DNA from 3 places in the Paenibacillus sp. J22R232 genome. Region 2 is predicted to be linked to each of the others. Evidence: riboswitches for the same ligand, from Rfam matches in the RefSeq annotation. Region 2 holds a riboswitch; each other region holds the start of a gene.
What was found. A riboswitch is a leader RNA that binds a small molecule or an ion and turns the genes downstream of it on or off. The one in region 2 is predicted to bind cyclic di-GMP.
Positions count from the first base shown of each region.

Region 1: linked by a shared signal. The riboswitch ahead of AC0YN3_RS30485 (transglutaminase family protein) and the one ahead of AC0YN3_RS16140 (SpaA isopeptide-forming pilin-related protein) in region 2 are both predicted to bind cyclic di-GMP.
Region 3: linked by a shared signal. The riboswitch ahead of AC0YN3_RS11625 (pyridoxal phosphate-dependent decarboxylase family protein) and the one ahead of AC0YN3_RS16140 (SpaA isopeptide-forming pilin-related protein) in region 2 are both predicted to bind cyclic di-GMP.

Region 1 is NZ_JBWDNK010000021.1:67,228-77,108, reverse strand. It holds gene AC0YN3_RS30485 (transglutaminase family protein) at 122-925, opposite strand; cyclic di-GMP riboswitch class I at 939-1,017, opposite strand; cyclic di-GMP riboswitch class I at 1,067-1,145, opposite strand; gene lysS (lysine--tRNA ligase) at 1,311-2,819, opposite strand; gene greA (transcription elongation factor GreA) at 2,997-3,473, opposite strand; partial or broken gene AC0YN3_RS30470 (tRNA-dihydrouridine synthase) at 3,845-4,402, opposite strand; gene AC0YN3_RS30465 (helix-turn-helix domain-containing protein) at 4,461-4,673, opposite strand; gene folK (2-amino-4-hydroxy-6-hydroxymethyldihydropteridine diphosphokinase) at 4,625-5,173, opposite strand; gene folB (dihydroneopterin aldolase) at 5,151-5,537, opposite strand; gene folP (dihydropteroate synthase) at 5,605-6,453, opposite strand; gene pabC (aminodeoxychorismate lyase) at 6,509-7,396, opposite strand; gene pabA (aminodeoxychorismate/anthranilate synthase component II) at 7,393-7,974, opposite strand; gene AC0YN3_RS30435 (anthranilate synthase component I family protein) at 7,971-9,575, opposite strand; gene cysK (cysteine synthase A) at 9,689-9,881, opposite strand, start outside.
Region 2 is NZ_JBWDNK010000004.1:515,675-525,555, reverse strand. It holds gene flgL (flagellar hook-associated protein FlgL) at 1-744, opposite strand, end outside; gene flgK (flagellar hook-associated protein FlgK) at 817-2,346, opposite strand; gene AC0YN3_RS16170 (flagellar protein FlgN) at 2,362-2,859, opposite strand; gene flgM (flagellar biosynthesis anti-sigma factor FlgM) at 2,875-3,153, opposite strand; gene AC0YN3_RS16160 (TIGR03826 family flagellar region protein) at 3,262-3,681, opposite strand; gene AC0YN3_RS16155 (ComF family protein) at 3,794-4,687, opposite strand; gene AC0YN3_RS16150 (ATP-dependent helicase ComFA) at 4,684-7,080, opposite strand; gene AC0YN3_RS16145 (hypothetical protein) at 7,241-7,702, opposite strand; cyclic di-GMP riboswitch class II at 7,946-8,029, shown strand; gene AC0YN3_RS16140 (SpaA isopeptide-forming pilin-related protein) at 8,061-9,536, shown strand; gene AC0YN3_RS16135 (response regulator) at 9,644-9,881, opposite strand, start outside.
Region 3 is NZ_JBWDNK010000003.1:124,970-134,850, forward strand. It holds gene AC0YN3_RS11580 (NUDIX hydrolase) at 1-78, opposite strand, end outside; gene AC0YN3_RS11585 (DUF4362 domain-containing protein) at 228-1,052, shown strand; gene AC0YN3_RS11590 (hypothetical protein) at 1,149-1,565, shown strand; gene AC0YN3_RS11595 (hypothetical protein) at 1,603-2,166, shown strand; gene AC0YN3_RS11600 (histidine phosphatase family protein) at 2,191-2,754, shown strand; gene AC0YN3_RS11605 (hypothetical protein) at 2,867-3,130, shown strand; gene kduI (5-dehydro-4-deoxy-D-glucuronate isomerase) at 3,401-4,231, shown strand; gene AC0YN3_RS11615 (DeoR/GlpR family DNA-binding transcription regulator) at 4,257-5,051, shown strand; gene kduD (2-dehydro-3-deoxy-D-gluconate 5-dehydrogenase KduD) at 5,056-5,811, shown strand; cyclic di-GMP riboswitch class I at 6,369-6,454, shown strand; gene AC0YN3_RS11625 (pyridoxal phosphate-dependent decarboxylase family protein) at 6,547-8,229, shown strand; gene AC0YN3_RS11630 (methyl-accepting chemotaxis protein) at 8,210-9,881, shown strand, end outside.

The DNA of each region.
Region 1 (9,881 bases), on a different contig from region 2:
AAAATCATTTTTCCGTTCATAAAATTGAAGAAAAACACCAATCTCGATATGAGCTATATTAATGAAGGAACAAACAAAAAAACGAGCAAAGCGTATATACGCCTGCTCGTTGTTCTAACCCTTAATATTGTTTTGCGACTGTGTATTTCGAAGCATCCTTAATTTGCTCGAACTTCTTGTTGCCCTTTTTAAGGCCTGCATCAACTGTTGTGTCGATGATGACCCATTTGCCATCCAAGTAAACTTCGTTCCAAGCGTGATAAACATCAACGTATGACGAATTTCCCATCATCAACTTTGTCGGAATATCCAAGCTGCGAAGCATTCCTGCAAACAATGCAGCATATCCGTAGCAAATGTCCTTCTTAGATTTGAACGTACGATCGATACTTGGCAAGTAATCAACCGAAAGGTTCGCGGCTAATTGATTGTCGTAGTTAATGTTTGTAATAACATAATCATAAACGGCCTTTACTTTCTCGCTATCCGTTTTTTTGTTTTTTGTAAGCTCTTTAGCCTTCAGGATCGCGTTGCTTGTATCGGTCCAATTAATGTTTTGGATCGAGTTCAGATAAAGTACTGTACTGTCTTTCAAGCTCAGGGTAACGGTTTGTTTTGATACCAGCTTGTACTTGTTTGCCGACGCGTTTTCTAATACCGATATTGTATATTGCCCGTTACCAAGCTGCAGCGGAAATTGTTCTGTTTTTCCACCTGCAGTTAGGTTGTACGTATAGTTAGCTTGTCCTTTTGCAATCATAAGTTTCGTTTTCACTTTAGCGTTAACCGGATATTTAACAGCCACGACACCGTTGCTGAGATTAGTCGTATCCAGCCATTGGTTTGCTTCACTAGCCTGAGCAGGCGTTACATTAATAGAAGCAAACAGGATAAAAGCTGCGATCAACATCATAAATTTACGCATAAAAAAAACCCCTTTCGGTAGCTGGCTGCCATCTTTCGGAAGGCCCTTTAGCTTTGCGTCCCTATCTTTCGATAGGTTTGCCGTTATCGTATGAAGCTTTACTCATTCATTTAAAGAGAAAATAAAAAAAAAGCTTGTCCATTCGGTAGCTGGCTGCCATCTTTCGGAAGGCCCTTTAGCTTTGCGTCCCTACCTTTCGATAGGTTTGCCGTTATCGTGCTCTGCTTTATAGTTCTAATATACCATATGAATCTCACAAATCAATAGGCCTATTAGATTTCAGGGCATATTTTGGTAGATTTTAAGAATTGATGCCGTAGAAGCTAGATATTAGTCAATAAAAAAACGCCGAGACTAATCAGCCCCGGCGATTCTATACACTGTGTTATTCAGCAGACTTTTGGTCTCTCATATGAGGGAACAGCAGCACGTCACGGATGGACGGTGCATCTGTCAACAGCATAATCAAGCGGTCTATCCCGATTCCAAGCCCCCCAGTAGGCGGCATACCGTATTCTAAAGCACGGATAAAGTCCTCATCCATCTCATGTGCTTCATCATTGCCATGCTCACGTTCAACTAGCTGTGATTCGAACCGTTCGCGTTGATCGATAGGATCATTAAGCTCTGTAAAAGCATTCGCATGTTCGCGAGCCACAATAAACAACTCGAAACGATCTGTGAAACGCGGATCTGCTTCGCTCTTTTTCGCAAGCGGTGAAATAGCGACCGGATGTCCGGTTACAAAAGTCGGCTGAATTAGAGTGTGCTCACAGAACTGCTCGAAAAAGGCGTTAAGGATATGGCCAAAGGTCATATGGGCATCAACTCCAACCTTATGCTCCTTTGCCAAGCGGTGTGCTTCCTCATCGCTCATTTCCACGCCGAAATCAACGCCAGTCGTTTCCTTAACAATCTCAACCATGGATACTCTGCGCCATTGCGGAGCTAAATCAATTTCTTGCCCTTGATAAGTGATCGTCGTCGTACCGAGCACTTCTTGGGCGATATGTGCAATGACATTCTCTGTCAAAGCCATAATGTCCTTATAGTCCGCGTAAGCCTCGTACAACTCAATCATCGTAAACTCTGGATTATGCCGCGTGGACATCCCTTCATTGCGATATACGCGGCCAATTTCGTATACCTTCTCCAATCCGCCGACGATGAGGCGTTTCAAATGAAGTTCGATCGCGATACGCATATAAAGCTGCATATCAAGCGCATTATGATGTGTCTCGAACGGACGCGCTGCCGCACCGCCTGCAATGGAATGCAAGGTTGGCGTCTCTACCTCTAGATAACCTCGGGAATCCAGGTAGCGGCGCATCGATTGAATGATTTTGGAACGTGTAATAAAGGTTTGCTGTACGTCAGGGTTGACGATAAGATCAACATAACGTTGGCGGTAACGAAGCTCTACATCCTTCAGGCCGTGATATTTGTCAGGCAGCGGAAGCAACGACTTCGTCAACACTTCAATATCATGGGCTTTGACTGAAACCTCGCCCGTATTTGTTTTGAACACAACGCCCTGCACGCCGATGATATCTCCAATATCGAGCAGATCGAATGCGGCAAACTTGTGCTCCTCGACGGTATCTTTACGTACATAGATTTGGATCTTTCCGCTCAAATCCTGAATCGTGGCAAAACCGGCCTTGCCCATTCCGCGTTTTTGCATGATACGTCCTGCAATGCGCACGGAAACGGCTTGTCCCTCCAGTTCTTCCTTGCTATGACCTTCATTGGTTTGTACGATTTCTTTTGCGTTATGCGTCCGCTCAAACTTCCGTCCGAAAGGATCGACGCCCAACCCTCTAAGCTCGTCTAATTTGTCTCTGCGAATTTGCAAGAGCTCGCTTAGCTCCTGCTCATTGTTTTCATGTTCCACTTCTTCATCTCCTTGATCATTCGGCAAGCATAAGCAGCTGTGGCCAGATTATTGCGGCATTCAATCATTTTCCGATAAAATATAAGCGCCGCATCAGTATCCATCTATACGTTCTTATATTTTAAACGTTCAAAAAGCTTCCTACAAGGAAGCTTTTTGATCCGCGCATAGCAAACCTTACTTTTTGATGTCGAGAATTTTGTATTGAATGATGCCGACAGGTACGCTGACTTCGACAACCGTTCCTTTTTTCTTGCCCAAAATCGCTTTGCCTACCGGACTTTCATTTGAGATCTTATTTTGCAGCGGATCAGCCTCTGCCGTGCCTACAATGGAATATTCCATTGTGTCGCCGTATTCCATATCTTCAACCGTCACGATCGAACCGATGCTAACGGTATCAATATCAATATCGTCATTATTTATTATACGCGCGTTGCGCAGCATTTTCTCAAGGGTAAGAACGCGTCCTTCGATAAACGCCTGCTCATTCTTCGCATCCTCATACTCCGAGTTCTCGCTTATATCACCATAGCCAATCGCTACTTTAATACGTTCAGCAACTTCACGACGCTTGACCGATTTTAGGTTTTCTAATTCATCTTCAAGCTTTCGCAGCCCTTCTTGAGTCAGAATGATTTGCTTATCGTTCATCTTTCCGATTCTCCTGTCATGTGACTAATTTTTCATACCTTGTATGAATTCACTGATACCTAATATATTACGCTTCCTGATCCTCATACCTACTGTTAATTGGAGCGCTCTTGATGTATTCGTTAGATTATATTGCACGATTATATTGCAAGGTTCCCTGAATGTCAATCAAAGCCAGACGAGCCATTGAAACCGTTTCAATTCTTAAAACGGAAGCAGAAGCCGCTCGATAGCAGCTTTTGTCGAATGCTGTCGGTAAGCTTCGATTTCCATCCGCTGCCTATAACCGGTCTATGATTGGATTAGTATACGATCCCTTCAACAGTACCTGATGTTCCGTCAGCTGTAATAGCAGCTGATTAGTTCTCCTCGCGGCTAATCATTGCGCCGTCGCAGCCGGTATGATCCAGAAGGTGCTTGGCATTCTCAAGTAAGATTACGTCTCCATTGCTTATATCAGGAAAAGATACCGCTTCTTTTACATCTTTTATGATGTCCAAATTGGCCATGCCTGTATACAGCTGCTCGCGACCGTGCATGCTTACCGCCTTGCCTCCCGCGTGCCCAACGGCACGCGCATTCTCAACAGCAACTATATGCTCATCGTCCCAGCTGGTACGCATTTTCACTGTTACTCGCTTCTTAACCGCATCTAAAGCTGACGAAACCAATTCGTGAATTTTTATCGACAAGCGATTCCGGCCCCGCCGAATATTCGAAGGCTGAGCGGCTTCTCGCGTTCGTCAACGAACAGCATTTCAAGCGTTCATTTGTTGCCGTGAAGAATAGCGTTGTCACTAACCATCCCCGCACATACAAGGCCCTGTTTCATATTCCTTTGCAATCAATCGATAAGCAGGATTGCACTCGCCTGCCATCGGTGCTAGCCCCACTCTGTTCTTCATCTCGATGTCTCCGACTTTCAGCATGTCGCTCCTCACTTCCCTTCTGATTGGTTATTGTTCATATGAAAGAAATGCAGCATCGCTATTCGCGATCATCCGACATTAACTCCTCGTAGCTGATTCCTAGCGTTTTGGCGATATGGCCGAGCAGCTTCGGATCGGTCTTTCTTGTTCCGCGCTCTAAAGAGCCGAGCACGGCTACTGATACGCCAAGCTCCTTGGCCAGCTCCTGCTGAGTGTAGCCCTTCAGCTTTCGAAAGGCTCTGACGCGCTGCGCCAATTGATTGTTTTCCATAATGTAATGCCTTCCTTTCCATCCAGAAGCGCCGCTTCGGACGCTGCGCCTACCTCCTGCTGCAGCAGATGCGATTGATCAAGCACATCATGCAGCGGCACAAGGACAAACGCCCGCTCCATCATGCGCGGATGCGGCAAGGTTAGTTCCTCTTGATCCATTCTGACATTATCATATAGGAGCAGATCGAGGTCAATGGTTCTAGGTCCCCAACGTATTTGTCGAACTCTCCCTAATTGCTGCTCAAAGGCTAGAAGCTGACGCAGCAGCTCTATCGGAGATAATGTCGTTTGTACAGCCAACACCATATTGAGAAAAGGCGGTTGCTCCGTATAGCCTACCGGATCCGTCTCATACAAACCGGATACTCGGTTTACCTTGATGCTTGAATGCTCGTCTATTAAGCTAATCGCGGACAACAGTAGTTGTTCTCTGTTCCCCATGTTCGAGCCAAGTGCAATATAAGCTGCTGCCCCATTATGCGGGAATAGTTCGTCCATCAGCATCCCGCTTTCTACGCAGCTCCACCGTTACTCCGTCAAAATGGATATCGAACGGCGGGTTCGGCTTCGTTACTCGAACCGTCACTTCATTTACCATAGTATAAGCTTCCAATACCCGTGATGCAATGTGACCGGTTAAAGCTTCTATTAGCTTAAAAGGAGGACCTTCCACAATCGTTTTGGCCAGCGCATGAATCTCAGCATAATTAACCGTGCAGGTTAGATCATCGGTTGCTGCCGCTTGCTCCAAATCCATGGCAAGTTCGATATCGACTTCGTATTTCTGTCCGAGCTTGTTCTCTTCGGGGAATACGCCGTGGTATCCGTAAAACTTCATCCCTTTAATGATCATGTTGTCCATTATATCCACTCTCCCAACGTTATAGCATGCCTATCTGTCGAAAATAACGCATATGCTTTTGCTGCTTTTAATCGCGGTATACGATAGCGTCAGCCATCCGTGCAGCGCGCTTGATTGCGCCTACGTCATGAACGCGCATGACTTGGCAGCCTTGTGCGATGCCAAGGACGACAGTCGCTGCCGTGCCTTCAACAAGCTCTTCAACAGGCAGATCTAACGTCTGCCTAATGAATCGTTTGCGCGAGGTACCAAGGAGAACAGGGTAACCGAGTCCCGCTACCTCTGATAAACGGCCCATTAGTTCGAGATTATCCTCATGGGTTTTGGCAAAACCAATACCCGGATCAAGCCATATTTGATCTTCCTTCACTCCGGCTGCCTGCGCCAAGCGCACGCTTCCAATCAGATCGGCAAGCACATCAGGAACCAAATCGTTATAGTCCCTCGCATGCCGGTTATGGCTAATAATGACCGGACATCCGTATTCCGCTGCCACCGGCGCCATATTGGGGTCACCCTTCAAGCCCCAAATATCATTGATGATATGGGCTCCGGCCTCCAACGATTGACGAGCCGCCTCCGCTTTATAGGTGTCAATTGAGATTGGCATATGCGGTAGCGCTTTACGTACTGCCCGAATAACGGGAACGATCCGGCGCAGCTCTTCTTCAAGACTAACCGGCTCGAATCCTGGACGAGTAGACTCTCCCCCAATATCGAGCATGTCCGCTCCAGCCAACGCCATCGCTTCTGCGTGAGCTACGGCTGCCTCAATATTCATGTATCGCCCCCCATCCGAGAACGAATCGGGTGTCGCATTCAGAATGCCCATGATGAGTGTCTGATTGCCTAGCGCAAGCGTCGCTCCGTCTCCAAAGTCGTATGCTCTATTGTAGAAAACCGGTTGCTGATTCACTTTATTACCGCCTTCCTTTGTATGTTCTCTAAATCTGTCCTTTAGAAGGTACAGGCTAATACATCTCACCATTTGCCGTCGTCCATTTCCTATATAACGTTAAGAGCTGCCTGGTTATAGCGCCAGCCTCCCCGTTGCCTACAATACGGGCCTGTCCCAAAATATCGGTTAAACTCGTAACAGGAACGAGCTCCTGAATGGAGTTGGTCAGCCAAACCTCGTCAGCCTGCAGCAGCATGTCCCAGCTGTATAACCCTTCGTCCGTTTGGTATCCTTCGCCTCTCGCCAGTTCCAGCACACGCTCCCGCGTAATGCCAGGCAGTATGCCGGTTGATATCGCAGGCGTGCATACGACGTTATCCTTCACAAAAAACAAGTTGCTGACAATCCCCTCTGCCAGCCATCCCTCATGGCTTAGCATAAGTCCTTCCGCTCCCGCCGAAGCCCCGCTTGCGAGCAGCTCCCGCTTCGCAATAATATTGTTCATATAATGGAGAGACTTGTAGCGAACGTCACCTTCCGGGGTGTTCCGCCGCGTCTGCATAAGCCGCAGCTCCCTTCCGCGCATATGAACCGCATCATTTATGGGCGGCAGAGCCTTCACTAACATAAGTACAGTCGGACGCTCATAATCACCGGTCGGCAAGCCCAGTTCCGCTTCCCCCGCGCTAACGGTCATACGGACATAAGCGTCCTCCAATCCGTTTGCTGCAATCAACTCTTTTACCCATGCAGCAATATGTTCCGGATTGCTCTGGTATCGAATGCCCAGCTGCTCGCAGCCCGCATGCAGGCGGTTCAAATGCCGGTCCAATAAAAAAGGTACCCCATTATAGGTGCGAAAGGTTTCGAACAAGCCCATGCCGTACAAAAAACCGTGATCATAAACTGAGATCACGGCTTCGCTTGCTTCCAAAACGGTGCCGTTCAGCCCGATTTTCATCGCACTGCGCCCGTCCGGTTTTGCAAGAAATTACGAAGCATTGTAAGCCCATGCTCCGTTATGATCGATTCAGGGTGGAATTGTACGCCCTCAATCGGATATTCCTTATGGCGAAGGCCCATAATTTCGCCTTCCTCTGTTTCCGCTGTAATCTCCAGACAGTCCGGCAGCGTTTCTCGACGCACGATAAGGGAGTGGTAGCGCGTTGCCGTAAACGGCGAGGGCATTCCCTCGAATATGGATGTCCCCTGATGATGAATCGCGGATGTCTTGCCGTGCATAAGCTTCTCGGCGCGAACAACCTCGCCTCCAAAGGCCTGTCCGATAGACTGATGCCCTAAGCAAACACCGAAAATAGGAATTTTTCCTTTGAAATGCTCGATAAGGGATAAGCTGATACCCGCTTCATTCGGAGAACATGGACCTGGCGATATCAGAATATGATCGGGTGCCATCGCTTCGATTCCTGCCAAATCGATCTCGTCATTGCGTTTCACCGTAATGTCTTCACCAAGCTCACCCAAATATTGAACGAGATTGTACGTAAAAGAATCATAATTATCGATTACCAATATCATGTTAAGGCTCCCCCTTTATCCGGCTCTGCCGCCTGTCTATGCGCCGCATACCGCTCGCTGTATTGAATGGCCTTCCATAACGCCTTCGCTTTGTTCAATGATTCCTTATATTCCCGCTCCGGATCCGAATCAATCACGATACCAGCACCAGCTTGAATATGAACGGCCCCATCCTGCAGAGCCATCGTTCTAATGATTATATTAAATTCCATATCGCCATTGTAGTCAATCCAGCCAAGCGAGCCCGTGTAAGGGCCTCTGCGCGTTGGCTCGAGCTCCTCGATGATCTCCATCGTCCGAATCTTCGGGGCACCCGTAATCGTCCCACCCGGAAAAGTAGCTGAAATGACATCATAAGCGTCCTTGCCTTGCGCCAATCGCCCTTCTACTTGCGATACCAGATGCATGACATGCGAGTACTGCTCGATAACCATTAGCTCTTCTACTTTGACTGTGCCATAAGCAGAAATGCGCCCTAGATCATTTCGCTCCAAGTCGACCAGCATGATATGCTCAGCTCGTTCCTTCTCATTCGAGAGAAGCTCGTCCGCCAAGCGGCGGTCCTCCTCATCCGTACGACCGCGCCTGCGTGTGCCGGCAATCGGCCTTGTCGCAAGCTTAGTCTCCTTAAGCTCAACCAATAGCTCGGGTGAGGCCGATACCAGCTGGAAATCAGGACAGCGAAGGAAACCCATATAAGGAGAAGGATTAATTAATCGCAGCCACTCGTAGAGCTCTTCCGGCGATGATACGATTTCTTTGCTCTGCCGCACCGACAAATTCACTTGGAACACGTCGCCCTGCTCTATATATCGTTGGATACGGCGAACAGCTTCCATATAGGCCTCCTTCGGAAAAGGAGAAGTTATATCAACAAGAGAAGACGTATCCATCTGCAGTTGATCATCGTCAAGCAGTCGTTGGCGTTTCCTCCGAGTTGACGCAGCCCTTTCCTTGGCCTTTTCCTCATCAAACCAAGTCAGCCAATAATCGGTCATGCCGCTCGCTCTGAAAAGGGCATGCTCATACGCTGCGCTAAGCTCCGTCTCATCAAAGTCAGGATCAATCTCCGTATGAACAGCGCAGTAAACCTTCTCATCCAGATGGTCTATAATCCATAGCTCATTGACTTGCATGAATAAATAATCCGGTATGCTTCGATCATCCAAAGCAAGCAACGGCAATCGCTCTATGGAGCGAATAACGTCATATCCCCAAAACCCGACACAGCCGCCTATCCATTTGGGAGCATCAGCAGCCCTAGGTCCGACTTTGCCGCTCATCCATTCCCGTACCACTTCAAGCGGCTTTCCGCTCCATTCGCGCTTGCTCTGCTCCTCTAGTGACCGAAAGGCAACCGATTCCGCGGTCAAGCCCTTGCCACGAATAATCGCATCCGGATGCAAGCCCAAATAGGAGTATCGTCCGTCCTTGCCGCTCTCTAATACGAAAGCATATGGCGAAGCATCTTGCCACACCTCTTCCCACGATAAAACCCCTGCCCGAAGTTCGAGCTGAAAGGGTAATTCCATAATCAGCGGCAGCGTTGTATATTTCCGTTCGGCGTGCCACCGAGTCCACTGCTCCATAGCGGTGACCATCACCCTCAACCCCCGATATCTACACTTATTTTGCTCAGTATACCGAATAGCCAGTTAAAAAGAAAGCCTTCCATTCCGAGGAATGAAAGGCTGTTCGCTATGAGCTTCAGAAATTAGTTTTCGAAGTTGAATAGTGGAGTTGAAAGGTAACGTTCGCCGTTACTTGGAACAATCGCTACTACGCGTTTGCCTGCGCCAAGCTCTTTCGCCACTTGCAAGGCTGCATAAATCGCAGCACCGGAAGAAATACCGCAAAGAATGCCTTCTTCTTTTGCAGCACGACGAGCATATTCGAATGCATCCTCG
Region 2 (9,881 bases):
TCTGGCTTGCATCAATTCAACGCGATTTGCCTTGGCTCCGATTTGCGCACGTCCATTTAGCATCCTATCGTAGCTACTCTCAATATTCGGAATTTCAGAGGAGATGCCTGTGTAATTCCCATTATTTAATTGAGTCGTAATGCGATCAATAACTGCAAATACATTATCTGTTGCATTAGCGGCACCGAATACTTCATTGCCAGTAAGGCTAATTCCTATTTTCACGTTAGTACCGACTGAATAATTAACAGATGTATTATCCGTTACGATCGCTTTCGCATCAAATAACGGATTAGTCGTATCATAAGGTATTCTATCGAAATTTTCCCCGTTGAATATATATTTTCCGTTCATTTTACTATTGGCTATATCAATCATTTGATTTTTCAGCTCTTCAATTTCACTTTTAACAGCATCGAGCGCTTCTTGCGGATTGGTGCCGTTAGAAGCCTGAGTTGTTAAATCCTTCAACCGCTGCATGATATCCCCTGCCTGGTTGATAACCGTATCCGTAAAATCGAGCCATGACGCCGCTTGGCCTGTATTTTTCTCGAATTGCTCGTTGCTTGCCAGCTCTGACCGGTAACGCAAGGAATACGTAATGCCTACCGGATCATCTGATGCTTTGTTCAGCTTAAGTCCTGATGATGCTTGCTGCTGAATCGAAGCCATAGACTTTAAGTTCGAGTTGATATTGCGGGAAAGCTGCGAGTGCATCATTCCCTGCGTAATTCTAAGCGCCATAACGAAGCCTCCTGTTTAAAAGATATACCATCGAATAACATAAAGTAAACTCGTTATATGTTCATGGAAAGTTTAACGGCCTACCGTACCCGTACCATTAATCAACTTATCCAGCATTTCGTCAAACGTCGTCATAAAACGTGCTGCAGCCGAGTAGGCATATTGATATTTAATCATATCCGACATTTCCTCATCCAAAGAAACGCCGCTAATCGACATCCTGCTGCTATCTACTTGAGCCAATTGCGCCTCAGCATTCGCGTTATCCCGCGTGGCTGCTTGGCTTTTGACCCCCAAAGCACCAACGACAGCGCTATAGAAATCACCAACTGTAGCAATCTTCACCGTACCGCCCGATGCAGTCTCATCGAATGAAAACTTCGAATCCGATAATTGCCCCATTAGAAGCGCTAAGCTATTGTTGCCTTTTACTACTGTCGCTACGCCATTCACCATAGTTGTTCTCATCGAAGAAGCAATTTTATTGGAATCGACTGCTATGCTGGCATTCAGCTGTATGCTTGCAGCCGTAATCGTTGTCGAACCATTCTTCATTGTAAAAATATCTTCGCCTACCGTCGCTGGATCCGTTAACGTGTAGCCAAGCTTATGGAGACCATTAATACCTTTTACGATCATCACTTGATCCGTTGCGGTAGGTGTCGTTGTTCCCGGCAGAACGGAGCCAGCAGGTATCGTTACTTCGACGTCGCCATTTGCAATGGTATTTGCAAGAGTGTCCAATTGCTGCAAAAACTCGCCTACATCATTCAACGAGGTATACATACCGTGAATTTTACCGCCTGTTAGCGTTCCGCCGGCGAAAGCTGTTGCAAGGGTTGCAGGAGTCAGTGCCGTAGAAGCCCCTCCCTCTACTAGCGGAGCTCCTCCCATTGTAATCGAATAGCCATCTGCCGTTTCCACAACATTAACATTCACAAGACCTGAAAGCTGGTCGGTGAGATAATCGCGTTGATCGCGCAAGTCATTTGCATTATCACCGAGCGACTCAATTTTTTTAATTTGTGCATTAAGCGAAGCGATTGAGTTTGATAACGTATTCGCTTCCGCAGCTGTTGCATCTATATTCGAATTCAGGTCATCTTGCAAGTCAGTTAGCTGGCCGCTGAGACCATTGAACGTATCCGTCAGCGCCTGCGTGCGTTCTACCAAAATCTCTCGGGCAGTTACGTTCTCCGGATCTTTACTTAGATCAGACCATGCATTCCAAAAACCTGATAGCACCGTTCGGATACTTGTTTCCGATGGCTCGTTAACAAACGATTCCAGCTTGCTTAACGTGTCCGCTTGTATGGCAGTGCTGCCTGCAATATCCGATTGCTCACGATATTGAGCGTCCAAAAAAGCGTCCCGAATACGTGTTATCGACGTATATTCCACGCCTGTTCCCAATTGCCCTGGGGCATTGGATTTAGACATGCCATAAGCTTCAATTGGTCTCGTAGCTACCATCGTCACCTTTTGCCTCGTGTATCCTGGCGTGTTCGCATTGGATATGTTATGGCTAAGCGTGCTTAAAGCAACCTGTTGGGTGATCAAACTCCGCTTAGACGTTTCCAAGGAATGAAATGTTGAGGTCATCGACTTGCCTCCTTCTTAAGCTCTGCTGTCAAACATTTTGTTCCTTCTGTTGTTGCCTTGTTGATGCATGGGATGCTTGTATACGAGATCCTCGCTCGGGTCGTCGACCATTAAACCGATGGAAAAATCCAAGAAATCAAGAGATTGCTGAATGAGCTGCTGATTCAAATCATTAGCATGCTTTAATTCTGTTAGTACGCTCGTGAGTTTCCCGTGCATCAGAGTAAGTTCCTCTTTCTCGTAAGGGTTAGTCACCGCTTTAATAAGCTCGGACAGCACCCCGCTCCGGATTCGAAACCCGATCTCTTTTATATAACGCACTGTTAAAAGCACTCTCTGCTGCTCCAGCTTCTCCGCATTCGCAGCCAGCAGCTTTTCCTTTTGAGTAAGCACATTCAGAGGAAGGACTTCGTTATTCATGATCAAAGCCTTTTTCTTTAGCTCAATATCAAGTAGCTGCTCATAGAGCTTGTGTTGCTGCTGAAGAGTATCAATAATCTGGGAAACAGACATTCTTTTTCACCCGTTCTATTCTGATTGTTTGTTTCCGAGATACGGAAGCAGCTTCTCAGCGATTTTGCCTGCCTCTACGTGATACGTACCCGATGCGACCGAATTTTTCAATTCTTCGATATGCTTGGTTCTGTCCGCTCCGCTCGCCTTGCTCGTCGTCAGCAGCTCCTTGGCGGCAGCAGAGATTTGGACTTCATCCTTCTGCTTCGCTTTATCTGCAGCCCCAATGCGTGCGTCCTTTTGCTTCTGGTAAGGATTAACCCCACCGATCCGATTCGTTTCATTTATTTTCATCTTATCCACCTCATTTATCTACAGGAACTAAAAAAGCCGATTACCTTTACAAGTATTATCGGCTTCAGTCAAGTGAAATTTTATAGGCAAGGAAATATTAGCAAAAACTCATTTATTATCTTTATATCTGTCGAGCCCTTTATATACGCCAGTCGGGTTATAAGCGCTTTTCAAATCTTCTTTTCTAGCCATATCCTGAAACATTTGCTTTTTATCTTTTTCAATCCGGTGGCGGCAGTTGTCGCACAAATTATGCTCACGAATCAAGTTTCCGCAGGATTCGCACGGGTACGACATATTCGGTGCATTCATAATCGAGATACGGCCTTCGCGTATAAATTTCGTGATCTGTTTAACGGATACGCCCGTTGCGTCTGCTACTTCCGTTATAATGGAACCTTTAAATTCACGCAAATAGTTTGCGCATAATTCGTATTCTTTATCAATATCACGCATGCACGCCGGGCATACGTCTCTAAAGTTTTTGGCAAAAAGCTTTCCGCAGCGAGGACAGTTATCCAAGTTCATCGCTCTGAGCCCTCCTTTTTTGGTCAAACAAATCAGTTATTACCATTATTCTAATCGAAAGCGCCAACATTTTCACTATGAATCTATTGCACTCATTTGAGTCATCATATATTCAAGAACGCGCCCATGTCAAAATATAGATCTCAATCGGTAAAACCGCAGACTTTAACAAGGCTTGCGAACACGCGTCCGCCGTGCTTCCGGTCGTATAGATGTCGTCTACCAAAAGAATCCGAAGCACGCTGCGGCTATGAGGTGTTCTTTTATTAGAGATGGCTTCGGGCTTCTGGATAATTGCCATTTCGGCTGCTTGCGTATTAAAAAGGGCTCTTGTGTCGCGCTGCCTTTCTGCTCGTGTTTTGAAGCTTTGCTTCTCCGTATGGCGCGAACGGACCAACAGCCGCAAGAGCGGGAGGCTATAACGCCTGGCTATAACGCCTGCTAGCTGCTCAGCTTGGTTAAAACCTCGCTCGGTCTCCCGCTCCGAGCTGACCGGTACATAGGTGACAGCATCCCAGCAATCGGCAAACCTTGTTTTGGACTTCCTATTTGGATTGAAACCTATGCACGACCGTTGCATGATTTCAACTGTCATTGCTTCAAAAACAGGCAGAAGCATGTCGGCAAGCAGCGGGGCTAGCCGTTCATTCCCGCGATACTTATATAAAGCGAGCATTTCTCTCATCGCGGGGCTGTAATGAACGGCGCTGCGGTTGAATTGGAATGCGCCATGCGGACTGCGGATGCAGTCCTCGCATGGGATGCCCCGCCCGCAGCGAGTGCAGGCGATGCGGGTAAGCCATGGAATTGCGGAGAGGCATGCTCCGCAAAGGGACTGCCGAAGCTGAGGCGTCAGCTTCGATTGGTTTGCCGTGGCCGCGCTGCGAGCCGCGGTTTGCGGTTTGCCGCATAGGAGGCATGCGGCAGACGTTGGCGCGAGCAGCTGCGCGCCTGCGGCAAGGGCGGATTGCAGCCGCCTGAGCCACTCCAGAGGCGAGAAGGTCATCGGTGCGAGCCTCCTTTGCCGCTGGGGAGCAGATAGCCCTGCTTGCGAGCCATGCGGTTCATGGTTTGGATGTGGCTGACGGCTTGCTGCTGAGGGCGATTGCGTTCCCGGCTGCAGAAATAGACGCTGCCGAAAGGATCATCCGCCGATCTGCCCGCCCTGCCTGCCATCTGCACCAAAGAAGCTTCGTCGAACAGTCTTCCGTCTGCATCGAGGATGTAGACGTCGCTTTTGGGAATCGTAACCCCTCTCTCCAGAATAGTGGTCGTAACAAGCACTCGGATATCTCTGGCGCGGAAACGCTGTACTTTTTCCGTTCGCTCCGCGTCCTGCGAAGAAGTAGCCGATACCGCTGAGCATGATAAAGCAGCCTGCAGCAGCGCGGCCATCGGTTCTGTTTGTGCAATCTGCTGTACGAAGACAAATAACTGAGCTCCGCGGGAGAGCGAGGCCTGCAAGGCGGCTAGCAGCTTTGCAGGCAGCCTCCTCTGCTGCAGCATTTGCTTCACTGCCGGCGTCTGGAGCAGCTTAGGCACTGGCAGCGGATGGCGATGATACCGCACGGGGACTCTTGCGTGCGGCAGCCTGCCCCGCTTGGCAGCCCGCTGCAGCTCGCTCGGCGGTGTAGCGGACAGCAGCAGCCGTGCTGCGCCTGGTGCGCAGCTTTTGTCAGCGGCATAGTGCAAAAGGGGATCACCGGCGGAAGGAAACGCATCCAGTTCGTCAACGACGACTAGGTCAAAGCCCTGATAAAAACGGAGCAGCTGATGCGTCGTAGCCAGCGTTATATCCCCATATTCCCAGCGCTGCTCGCTGCCTCCGTATAAGGTAACCACGGATGCCCTTGGGAACGCTTTGCGTATTCGTGGATCGAGCTCAATGACGACATCGCGGCGCGGCGTTGCGATGAGCGCCTTGCCGCCCCACAGCAGAACGGACTCGACTAGAGGGAATATCATTTCGGTCTTGCCCGCCCCTGTCACGGCCCAAAGAAGAAACTCTCTCGGTCCCTCTCCTCTCCTTTCCGGCTTATCATTCCTGCCCGCATATGTCGCCTCTACAAACTGCAGCGCTTTCGCTGCCGCGGCCGTCTGCGCAGGACTAAGCTGCCATTTCGCTAACCGCTGCTCATGGGACAGCGCCTTGCGCCCCCTCGCAGCGCTCCTCTCTGCTCCACGAAGACCCGAGCGCTGCCCCGTAACCAGCAGCTCGCATTCCCGGCTCCGCCCCATCCCAATGCACGCCGTGCAATAGGCGCACACCCTCCCGCACGCGGCGCATGCCGTGCGGTGCATGGCCGCCTCACCGCTCCCGCAGCGCAGACATCTGCACTCGCGCCTGTGGCGTCCCAGCGCGCCCGATCGCCCGCCATCCGCGGCGGCGATCGATCCGCCCAGGCGCACCTGCCCGAGCAGCGCGGCAAGCTGTAGCATTTCGCTCCAGCCTGCCGCGGAGCCGGGTCCGCCCGCGCCGGACAACAGGGCGTGCGCTTCGCTGCGGAGCAGCGCACGTCCCTGCAGCATAGCCGCGGCGCGCTGCGCCCCCGCCGCGAGCCCCTCCAGTTCCGCTCGACGATGTACGGCTTCTCCCCTCTCCAACCACGCCGCTCTACCGTTCACTGCTCCTGTTCCTCGTTCTATTTGATCCGTCCAATTCCCGTTCTCCCCTGTCTCTGCATCCCTAGCGTTTCCTGCTCCCCGCTCCCGTCGTTCCGCCCACTCTCTCCTACCTCCTGCTTCTCGTTCTCTTCGATCCGTCCAATCCCCGTTCTCCCTTGTCTCTGCATCCCTAGCGCTTCCTGCTCCCCGCTCCCTTCGTTCCGCCCACTCTCTCCCACCTCCTGCTCCTCGTTCTCTTCGATCCGTCCAATTCCCGTTCTCTCCTGTCTCTCCCTCCCAACCACTCGATTCTTTCCGATCCCACCGCTCCGCCAAACGCACTACCCCTTCCTCCCCCAGCTTCGCAAGTTTCTTGTCTTTGCTGCCAAACCTCAGCCAGCGCCCCAATTCTGCGTTCTCTTTGCCCTCTTGCGCCATGCGTTTAGCCTGCTCGGCACAGGCAATGAGCAGCTCTATCGCTTCAAAGCTATCCGTAGAGCTCGTTTCCATTCTCACCTTTGCCGCTTCTCCCAATCGCTTGTCTTGTTGATCGACGGCAACCTTCAACCCGCTCCGCTTTAACGCGACGGACCCCCACAGCTCGACAGCCAAACAAGCATCGCCAAGCGGCAGCTCCTCCCGCAGCAGCCAGCCGCTTTCTCCCTTTTCCTTGTTTAGGCAACCAGCCCCGCCATAATGGCCATCCATCCAAAAATGCCTATCGATCGCAGCATGCATAGACATCTCTGCCTGCCAGCCTCCACGTGTCTTAACCACATATATCCGAACCCTCATCCTGTTCTCCCCTTTGCTCTTCGGCTGAGCATTCAGCGTCTCATCCATCCGTTAAGGCTATTCCACATGCCTGCGGTGAACAAAAAAAAGCACACCCGATGACGCGCAGCGCGTCATCGGGTGTGCTTCACCCTGAATATTCATTTGCAAAAATTATATCCTAAAATGGCATTTTGGACAAATCCGACGGATTCTGCAAATCAATCAACACGGCATGATCCGCTTGCGATACGATGCCTTCGGCCTGCAGGAGCCATAATAGCTGGGTACCGTCCACTTCCTTCGCTTGTGAGCGCTTACGATCTATATTTTCGCTATCCGAACCTATATCTTTGCTATGCACCTTAATTTCTTTGCCGTCTCTGGAAAAACGCTCAACGATGGACAGCGTTTCATCGGTGATCCCCTGATCCACAATGGTAAGCCGTACATCCTTGCCCATTCTCCTCGAAAAAGAAAACAACGAACGCATATACCATTCCATATTTTTTTGCCGAACGTCCGCCACAAGCACAAAATGCTTGCTAGCCTGCTGCCTTCCTCGCCGAATGCGAAATGCCAGATGCACCGACAAAGCAGCCAAAGCATAACAGCCAATGACCAAAAGTAATACCTCCAACATGGCGGCCACCTCCTCATGGTGACACTATATGCCGGGAAGAGCCCACTGGTTCCGCCAAAAAGGACAAGATTGCAAAATGGGCGCAGTGCCTCAAAGTCCTACTTTAATGGTTATTAATAGTCAAATTCCGACAAAGAAACACCCTTGAGCAATTTACAATATATGTTATCATTTTATTACGTAGACTTGCATATATAAGATATGCGTGATTATGGAAAGGAAGCGGTGATTGACGCTTATTAGATTAGCCAGGGAAGCGATGAAGTATAGTCTGTATGTGGACACTTGGATTATATGGAGCGAGTAGTGTAACCGGCCCTCTTAGACCCCTACCACCTATCTAAGAGGAGAGTGAATCATGCGTTATTTTAAAAAACGAATGTCTTTAAGCTTAGCCCTTTTATTAATTTTTTCGCTTGCATTAGGTTCTATAGCCATGGCAGAAGGAGACAACAGCGGCAGCCCTTCCGGAGAAGTGCCGTCAACTGAGAACAGTTGCCAAACCTACTCTACGGATAGGGAGCATATTATCGCCAGCCAAGCCAGTATCGTTGACAACGGCAACGGTACGGCAACGGCAACTTTCACCACGACGCAAGATTGCGTACGGGTAAGCTTCTCCTCCTATGCCGGACCTGCAGATTGGAAACCGGGTCCAGGCGAGACCACTATACCGTATAACAAGCAAGTCCATTTCGATGGGCACTCCATTATATATCCGAAAGCAGGAAGCTACACCATTACGGTTAACCTTCCCGTTTGCCAGCCTTACCAGCTTGATATCTACAGCGGAGAGCTGCTCACCCAGCTGGGAGTAGGCGCTCACGGCAACAAGATTAAAGCTTGGAAGCTAAAGCTCACCAGCACCTGCGCAGGCAGCCTTATTATCAATAAACATCTCAATAACGTTGAAGGAGCGCCCCATGCTGGCATTGCCTTCGAGCTATGGAGCAATGACTCTCTGTTCCGAACAGGAACGACGGACGCAAACGGCGTCCTGGAGTTCAAGGATTTGCCGATCGGCTCTTACGTCCTTAAGGAACTAACGTTAACCGGATTCACAACCGATTTGACCGCAAGCCAGCAAATTGAGGTTACGGCTGCTTCCAGTGCATTAAAAGTAGTGATCAACACGCCGAAGCTAAAGCTGGATACTGCCTGTTCGGCTGATCCGGAAGCTACAAGAAGCTGGATCGTAACGAATGAAAGCAATATCGAGGTACCGTTCGTATGGGAAGTTCCCGGCTCGAATCAGACCGGTGACGGCAAAATTCCGGGTAACGCCTCGGTAACCCTATCCACTTACGCGGTTCAGTCCCATCCAGAAACGTTCGTCAAAGCAGCAAGCACGAATCCGAATACGCTAACCATCTCATGGGGCAATGAAAAGGTGCTATCGCTCGTAAACGATGGCGTGGTTTGTACAACGCCGACACCAACGCCGTCGACGTCACCTACTCCTACGCCTACTATTACGCCAACGCCTACAACTTCAGCGACTCCTGAGACTACGCCTACTTTATCGCCTACGCCATTCTCGACACCAGTGACTACACCGACCGTAACGCCTTCGTCAACGACAACGCCGACGGTATCCCCTACGCCTGAGGAAACGGACATTATTGAAATCGACGATGATGAGCCGCCAGTTGGCGGGGTAGACGATGGTCAGGAGGTTGACTCCGCTACCGATACCGTTGTCGATGATGAACAAGTACCGCTTGATACGTTGCCGAAGACAGGCGACACTAGTCCAATACCGTATTATCTAATCGGCGCTTTTGCTTTGACAGCTGGATTCATATCCATGCGCAAACAAAAACAAAGTAAATAACGCATATTCGTATAACATCTTGCTGCCCGCTCATTAGACGCAAAAACCCCCGCAATCGAGCAGATTGCGGGGGTTTTCTCTATATGTAAATCTGATTGCGATTAAAGCTACAATGTGACCCAACCGTATTTAATCGACTGGATAACGGCTTGCGTACGATCATCAACTTCCATCTTTTGCAAAATACTGCTCACATGGTTTTTGACCGTTTTCTCGCTGATAAATAAGAATTCGCCGATAAGCTTGTTGCTTTTGCCTTCTGCCATTAACCTTAGAACCTCGGCCTCTCGGCGCGTTAACGGGCTCTCATCGCCAGCAACGAATTTCACTCCCGGCTCTTGGGCT
Region 3 (9,881 bases), on a different contig from region 2:
TGTTTTCACCAGAAGAATCTGTCCGTGTTCGTTTTCTACGAAACCGCCTGCTGCTACAATATGCGTTGGCATGGGCATGCAAATAACCTCCAATAACGATTAAGGGGATATATAGAAAATCATACCTATCATATCATTTTGAATGGCATGAATGAAGCGGCAAAGTGCTTCACTCTCAAATGCAACCTTTACAAATTTGTAAACGTTTGTAATTGTGAGGTGAAGATATGAAAAGGGATAAGGCAGCCATCGCTGTCGCAGTAGTTGTATTTGCATTTGTTATGGCAGGCTGTACGTTTTCTTTGAAGCAGCCCGCCTCTAATAACGTCGTTCCTCACGAGCTAAAGCAGCAACATCAACCGGGAGATACACTTGCTGAACAGGTGACGGTTAGTAGATCGTTGCAATTTGGCACAGTGAATTCTGATGTTTATGGTATTCTCAAGCAATCGGACGAAATAATGTTGGTAATAGAAGCCCTTCAAGGCGCGAACAAAATAGAAGGAGTGCTCGATGTTAGAACACCGGATTATGACATCATCATTGAGCATGAAGGTTCGCAGCGCGCGGTTCATCTGTGGCTGGACCCGGTGATGAAAACAAGCATGTACACGGAGGTAAGTGATACCGGGACCGGCTACACGATATCTTCTGCCGATACGGAAAAGCTGAAAGAGATCATTTTCGGTGTTACTTATGGAGTAGAGCTTGCGGTGAAAAACGGGGATGTCGTGAATGCGTTGGCCCAATGGCATAACATAGACGTTTGGGAGAAATTCCTGGGAAATGTGAAAAGCAATACAGCGGATGAAATTCATGTCACTTCCTATACGATAGAAGGTGGAGCGATCTTTCAAGATCTTATTTTTGATGGTCAAAATATAGCCTATACCTTTGATAGCACGCATGATGCGTACGGAAACCCAATTAAGCAGCTTTCTTTCTGCAGCGGAATCGCGACAAATAAAACAGATGAAGGAAAGAAATATACATTATCCGGATGCAGCGGGAAGGAAGCGGAGCAACCGACTTTCAGCATGCGCATACCGTGATTGTGTGAAAGTAACTCAAATGAGAGGAGTGGTCGTTTGATCAGTAATAGGAAAACAATCAATTATTCAATTTTCATAAAATGGATTCTTCTATGCATGATTGTCGTTGTGTTAAATGGCTGCGGTAAATCGGAGAAAATCGAGCATATTGAGGCTTTTGCCACAGAAATGAGCGAGCAGAATGCTGAGGGCTTTTTCGAGAGAACGGGCTATAAAAAGGTAAATGCCATTACTATTGTTGTCGAAGGAGAGAAATACGTGAAGTCCGAAATCAAAATGATTGAGGATCATTACGACATAGATGGAAACTTTATTAAATCTGAAATCACGCTAGCTGACGGGAGCAGGTCGGATATCTTCATGTCTACTGATGGCGACGAGCGCGTAACGAAGCTCGATAACCCTTCAACCATACTCGTTCCGGAGCTTGTTTCCGACGAACATCATTCCATAAAGCTAACAGAAGAACAGAAGATTGAAGTAAAGGAGCATGTGTTATCGTTCATAAAGTAACCATTCGAGCCGCTCGCGCAAAAAAAGGAGGAATACGATGAAACGTCTTTTATTAATCGCTATCATGATCATTTTAACTTCCTGCGGAGCACATAATGGAGAAGGCGAGAATGTGAATGAGATTGACGCTGATCTAGCCCACAAGCTGGCTGAACCGAAGCTCCAGCAAAAAGACGAGCTATTCGAAATGACTTTGAACATCGAGAAGACTGCCTTCGCAAAGGGCGAGCCTATCGAGTGCTCGGTTAGCATGACATATATCGGGGCTCAAGATTCGATTACGATTTGGGGACCAAGCAGCTACATCGTATTTTATTTAACGGATGGCCAAAGGATTGAGATGGAAGGCGCTAATACGACTGAGCTTAGTCCAACTGTACTGAAAAAGGGCGAAAAGCATTTTTTTCCTTTCCAAAAAAGCGGCGCTTATTCGAATGATGATCCCAACGCGAGCTTTTGGAGATCCTTTTACGAGGAGAAGGACCTGCTGCTGCCAAGCGGATCCTATCTCATTGCTGCGAATACCGATTTCTCCTTAGACGAAAAGGTTGTAGACAGCTATTATCACGGTTCTGTACATGCAACGATTACGGTGAAGTAACATGAGGAGGAGCCTGCGAAACCTATGACGAATCTTTATTTTGTAAGGCATGCGCATTCGCTCTATACGCCGGATGAATTAAATAGGCCTTTGTCCAATAAAGGTTTGAATGATGCAAAAAAGGTAACGGAGCTTCTTATGGATCTCTCTATCGAATATGTCATATCCAGTCCGTATAAACGGGCAGTTCAGACCGTTGAAGGGATTGCTGCATATACAGGGGGACGGATATTAACTGTAGAGGGCTTTAGGGAAAGGTTGTTATCGGGCATGCCGGTAGACCATTTTCAAGCAGCAATCGAGAGGGTATGGGAGGATTCGAGCTTTGCATGGGATGGCGGGGAATCGAATGCGGTAGCACAAAAACGCGGTGTGGAAGCGACGCTTCGGGTGCTGAGCAGCTATCCCGGAAAAAATGTCGTCATTGGAACGCACGGAAATTTGCTTGTTTTAATTATGAATGCTTTTGATGTAAGCTATGGCTTTGAATTTTGGAAACAGCTTGCAATGCCGGATATTTACAAGCTTTCCTTCGAGGGCACCGAGCTCTTGGAGGTAAATAGGATATGGAGTGAGCCGGTGGAATAAATAAAGCAGAGAGGTGAGTGACATGCATGTTCAATCCAAAGGTCTTCTTCTATTAGTTGTATCGGTATAATGGCTGGTTGCCATAATCTAACCCGGTACGGCGGGGATGAAGATGTTCGCAAGAGAAGACATATTGGTATGGGCAGCTAAGCAAAGCGCGCAGCAGGTACGTGAGAAGAAGCACAAGAATCCAAGAGCCAACAAAACTAAGGAATATCGGAAGGGCATTAAAATGGTTGATTACGGCAAAGAATATACCGAGGTAAGGAGAGACTATTCTCGTTTATACAGAACACAAATGAAGCATCTCATGCGCATTGAAAAGTATGAACGACTGCATGGATATAAGCATACGGGCGGAAGACTTACCTGGTGATTCGTATTTCTCGCTTAAAATGATAGGGGGAATCAAATCTCCTCTCGATGTAACTTAGCAAACATACAAAATGGGACAAAAGGCGGCCTGCAGTATGGGCCGCTTTTTCATATGCGAATATCCAATCGATTCCGTTTGAAATAATGCAAATTTCATTTAAGTACTGTTTATGTTCGTAAATGTGTGATATTATAAAAACGAACATTAACAAACGTTGGTGCGGCTGGCTGCAAGCGGCTGCACAATAAAACTATAGGAGGCTTTTATCCAATGGAAGTACGCCACACAACAAACCCTACCGATGTGAAGCAATACGATACGGAACGTCTACGCAGCGAGTTTTTGATCGAGAGCCTGTTCGTACAGGATCAAATCAAGATGACATATACGCATTATGACCGCATGATCGTTGGCGGGGCAACGCCCGTGAATGAGACGCTGGAGCTTGAGGATGCAGCGACGCTGAAGACGGAATATTTCTTGGAGCGCCGTGAGATTGGGTTTCTGAACATTGGCGGCCCGGCTTCGATTTCCGTGGACGGCGAGGTATACGAGCTGAGCAAGCTGGAAGTGCTTTACGTCGGGAAAGGCAAGCGCCAAGTCCTGCTCTCGAGCATAGACAAAGCGAACCCGGCCAAGCTGTACTTCTGTTCGGCGCTCGCCCACGCGGAGATCGCAACGCGCAAAATGACGATGGAGGAAGCGAATCCTACTCATCTTGGCTCACAAGAAACGTCGAATGAGCGCGTATTGTACAAGTACATCCACGCAGATGGCATTCAGAGCTGTCAGCTGATGCTGGGCGTAACAAGCCTCAAAACGGGAAGCGTATGGAATACGATGCCTTCTCATGTGCATGATCGCCGCATGGAAGCTTACCTATACTTCGACATGAACGACGACGCGCGCGTATTCCATATGATGGGCGAGCCTTCGCAGACGAGACATCTGGTCGTAGCGAACGAGCAAGCGATCATTTCTCCTCCATGGTCCATCCACTCAGGCGTAGGAACGAGCAATTACACGTTCTGCTGGTCGATGGCCGGCGAGAATTATACATTTACAGACATGGACGCAGTGCCTGCAAGCGAGCTAAAATAGAAGCATTCGCTACAGGAGGTGCACCATGCTTGCTGCTGAACGGCATCGGAAAATTATAGAGAAACTAGAGCAGCTTGGCGCAGTGAAAGTATCTGAGCTGAGCGAGCAATTTGGCGTAACGGAAAAAACGGTACGGGAAGATCTGGAGAAGCTGGAGGAGAAGGGGCTGCTCAAACGTACCCACGGCGGGGCTGTGGTAGAGCAAGAGGGCGAGGATAGCCTCTATCCGCTCCAATTTCCTAACAGCAAGCACCAGCAGGAGAAGTCGGCCATTGCGGCGCTTGCGCTCACTTGCATCGAGGAGAATGATATCATCGCGCTTGATGCGGGAAGCACGACGCTTGAGATGGCCAAGAGGCTCCCGAATATGCCCGTAACCGTGCTGACGAACGACCTGCTTATTATCCGCGAGCTGACCTTGAAGGATCAGGTGCGATTGGTCATTCCCGGCGGCTACCGCCATAACAATCTGCTGATTGGGGCAGAGTCCCAGGAATGGATTAAAAGGCTGAATGTCCATAAGCTGTTTCTTTCGACGACAGGCATTCATATGGAATATGGCTTGACGATATTCACAGAGGAATTGTCTAAGCTGAAGAAGCTGTACATGGACAATGCGAAGACTGTTTATTGCCTGGCTGACCATAGCAAATTCGATAAAGGCGCCTTGATTACATTTGCTGGCCTGGACGAGATTGATTGCATCATCACAGATGAGGGGATCTCGCCCGAGGTGGCAGCCAAATATGAGGCTCTTCAGATCCAAATGATGAAGGCACAGCTTCCAGAGAGCGTAAAGCGTGCAAAAGGGAGGACATGAACCGATGGGTTTGTTTGATTTGAGCGGAAAAACGGCAGTCGTGACGGGAGCGGGACGCGGCCTCGGAGCAGCTATCGCACTTGGATTAGCGGAGGCAGGCGCTGACGTAGCGCTTGTTACGAACAGCACCCCTGCCGACAAAGCGGCGGAAGCGATTAGAGCTTTGGGACGGAGAGCGATTACGATTCAGGCGGATATTTCTGACCGTTCCAAGCTTGCCGGCATTATTGAGCGGACAGTGGACGAGCTGGGCAGAATCGATATCCTAGTAAATAATGCAGGCATTATTCGCCGGACGCCTGCTGCGGATCACAGCTACGAGGATTGGCAGGCAGTACTCGACGTCAATTTAAATTCGGTATTTGTTTTATCGCAGCTGGCAGGGGAAAAAATGATCGAGCAGGGCTCCGGCAAAATCATTAATATCGCTTCGATGCTGTCCTATCAAGGCGGCATTAACGTGCCTGGCTATACGTCAAGCAAGCATGCGGTAGCAGGGCTAACGAAGGCGCTGGCGAGCGAATGGGCAAGCAAGGGCTTGCAGGTTAACGCCATCGCCCCAGGCTACATGAGCACGGATAATACCGAAGCGTTACGCGAAGACCCGGTTCGCAGCGCTCAAATCCTGCAGCGTATCCCGGCAGGACGCTGGGGCACCTCCGAGGATTTAATCGGACCTGCTGTGTTTCTGGCATCGGCGGCATCCGATTATATGAACGGCCATATTCTCGCCGTGGATGGCGGATGGCTGGTAAGATAAGCTAGGCGCGTTTAAACAAAAGGCTCTCCCTGTGCGGCTATGGCCGTGTGGGTGAGAGCCTTTTATTATGCGGACAAGCGACTTTCGAGACCTGGGGCAGTTTCATGCGCTGCAACGGCTTACGCTGCGTTGCCTGCCGCACCTGCTACGACGTATGCAGGCAAAGCTGCTGTCTTTGCTGCAGCACCTGACGATTCAGCAGCCCGAATAGAAAACGAACGGAAGAGGCAATTCGAAGGGTTCCGTCATGCAGCAGCATCAACCAATCAAAGCTAACTCATACGTGCTAGAGAGGAAGGGATATAACTCTTCTTTTTTATGCGTTTTAATATGTGCATACATATGTTTTTTTTGAAAATAAATAGACTGATCCGACTAATAATAAGCCAAAAAGCCGTATATTATCATATCAATTGTGACAAAAAGATAAATTCTTGGCGAATTGTCTATTACTTTAGACTTATATATATAAATACGTATTGATCTTAGAAATGCGAAATAGTAGAATGTTCCTAGTAGCTGTAAATGATTACTAATTAAAGTACAAATTTCTCCAAATCTCATACGGGCAAACCCATCGAAAGATGGTGGCGCAAAGCTATAGGGACTACTTCTTAAAAAGAAATGTCAGCCAGTTGCGAAGCATTAAGCAAAGGCATACCTATGAAAAATTATAGGTATGCCTTTTTTTATTCAGAGAGATAAATTCAAATAGTGGAGAGAGGTCATAACGTTATGCATAATCAATCAGATATTCGCCGTTTATTTCCAAGTGATGATGGAAACGCAGCTCAACGGAATCAAATGTTGGAATTAATGGGGCAGATCGTTAGCGGCGTCGATGAGCTAAAAGATCCCGATTCGGTTTTTTTGAAGGGGAATAAAGATAGAGGACCGTTATTTTATAAGGAGCTGGCGGATGTTAGCCGAATTCCGCATAGCGGAAGTCCTCTGGAAGAGGTTAACAAAGAGCTTCTTTCCTTGCTTCATGCTCATCCCTATCATACCAAATATTTTCTAACCAACATTTTGCCTATGGCGAGTACACCGGGCATACTTGGCATGCTTGCGGCATTTATGGTGAATGGCAATAATTTATGGGATGTGTATGGGCCGGCAGGCGCAGAAGCCGAAGTTAAGGTTGTTGCAATGATGTCGGATCTTGTCGGATATCGAACGGCAGAAAGCGGAGGATACACAACCTGGGGCGGCCAGGGCGCTATATTTACTGGCCTCAGGCTTGCAATCAATAAAGCAAGCTCATCCGCCGCCAAGTCCGGAGTGCCCCAGAATTTATACGCTTTCTGCTCGGAGGCAGCGCATTACAGCCTTTATAAGGCGATGGAAGCAACGGGGCTCGGAAGCGATCATTTAGTCAAAATCCGTACGCACGAAGACAGCTCGATGGACATTGACGATTTGAAAGCAAAAATGGAACAGGTCATTGCGAATGGCGGCATTCCGATATATGTCGTTGCCACGACGGGCACGACAGATGCAATGGGCATTGATAGCCTTGATGACGTGCATAGAATGACAGAACGCTTAGCACAGGAGCATCGGATAAATCGGCCTCACATTCATGCCGACTCGGCTCTGGGCGGATTTTTCGCATTCTTCAACAACTATGATTTCGCTAATAATCCGTTGAGCATTGAGGGAGATGCGCTTGCGGCACTCCAAACCATTCAAGCCAAAATGAAACATTTGAACAAAGCGGATTCGCTTTGCTTCGATTTTCAGAAGCTCGGGCAAACGCCTTATTCAACGAGCTTGTTTTTAGTGAAAAATGCTACTGATTTAAAGCTTCTGGATTTGGATCCAGACGAGACACCTTATGTTGGACACCGAGGATATGGGCAATATCACACGAGCTACACGCTAGAATGCTCAAGAATGGGAAGCTCCATCAGCATATACAGCGCTTTGTTGGCGTTTGGCATTGAAGGCTATCAAAAGCTGCTGGCTCAGTTCGTTGAAGTAAATGTCGCTTTCCGAAAAGCGCTGAAGCTGGAAATACCGGAAGCGATTATTGTAAATCCGCATAATCCGGGCATCATCACTTTGTTCCGGTTGTATTCGGATGGGCTGAACGGATATCCAAAGGAATATGCCGGTGCTTGCAGCTACGAGGAAGTAGACAGGGAAAACAAATTAAATGAAATATTATTTGAAATTCTGGGAAGAGACCGGAGCGAAATGTTCTTCGGCGATACGAAAAAGCATCTTTACGTACCAACGACAGATGCTAAACGGATCGCGCTGTATGCCAGCAAGCTGTTCGTTATTTCACCGTATACGCAGGTATCCGATGTTCATTCCATCGTCCAATATTTAAAAGGAAAAATCGAAGAAACCTATTCGGAATATAATCGAATGAATAAAAGGGAGTACACTCATGAAGAAATCTATACTTAGTTTCAATTGGTATAAGGAGCATCTAGCCGTAAAAATCGCATTAAGCATACTGCTTTTGCAAGTTATCACTTGTGCAGCCTTTGCTATATCGAGTTACATGTCCCAGCACAATCTTTCGGAGAAATTGCTGGAGCAGTTCGATAAGCGATTGATAACCGATATTCAAATTGCAAGCAATACGTTAGCTTCAATCCCCGGCTCAGGAAAGCAGCTGTCAGGCATAGAGGATCCGAATTATGCGCTGATCAAAACAGAGCTTGAGAAGCTGCAGGAGATCCATAGCCTTGAGAATATTTATATTCTATCGAATACGGGGGACAATGAACGGATTCTAATTCTATCAGGCGTGCCGGATGATTTTGGAACGCCGTATCCGTTCACCGATGAAATGAAAGCAGCGATTTCAGACAAGAAATCAATGATAAGCCCTATTTACGTGGACGAGTACGGTACTCATAAATCCATATTCGTTCCGGTATCGGATAATTCAGGCGTTACCTATGGCATACTCGGGATAGATCTGGATGCTTCGGTTGTGCCGAAAACAACAGCTAGCTCAAACCTGACTACGATTATTATTTCACTGATCGTGCTTGTAGTGGGGAGTATCATTGCGGCCGTGATCGGTAAAGTCATTACGAATCCGCTAAGAAAACTAATGCTTGCAGCCGATAAGATCGCGGCAGGCGATATGAAAACAGCGATTTCGATCCACAGCAAGGATGAAATCGGGAAATTGTCGGTATCGTTCGGATTAATGATCGCGAGCCTTAAAACGCTCATTCAGCAAGTCATTGCTTCTTCAAATTTGATTTCGGAAACGAGCCAGCACTTGAAGCAATCGGTCAATGAGTCCACAAACAGCGCACAGCAGGTTGCGGATTCAACAAACCGGATGTCTGAGGGCATTAATGAAATCGTTCAAAGCGTAACACATAGCCATACGAATATTAATCATATCGATAATGAGATTAAAGATGTATCGAACGGGATGAAGGATATTCAGAACATCGCAACAGAGGTACACGTACAATCCGAGCAAGGGCAGGATCTAGTCGAAAGAACGCTTCAGCAGATGATGGTCATCAAGCAAGCGATGCAGGAGTCCCAAGAAGCAGCCACGACATTAGGCAAACGCTCCAACGAGATAAGCGAGATCATCAATATCATTTCGGAAATATCCAATCAAACGAACCTGCTCGCTTTGAATGCTTCAATCGAAGCTGCGCGCGCAGGAGACGTTGGACGAGGCTTTGCGGTAGTTGCCGGCGAGGTTAAGAAGCTGGCGTCACAATCGGCGCAAGCCGCATTATCGGTTACCGATCTTGTTTCGAGTACCCAATCCAACAGCTTGCTCGTGATGAAAAGCATTGAGGAAGGAAGCAAGGCCGTTGAGCAGGGGCATTCATGGATACAAGGAACGTATGAAAACTTCAAAGGCATCTATGGAGGAGTATCCTCGTTTACGGAGCATACGAATCATATGTTCAGCGCATTAGGCAAGGTAGATGAGTCTTTTGTTAAAATAACCGACTCGATGCAGCAAATCTCCGGTATAACGCAGGAACAAGCTGCTGGGACGGAAGAGGTCGCTGCATCCGCGCAGCAGCAGAGCGCTTCCATGCAAGAGATTGCAGCTGTCATTATACAGC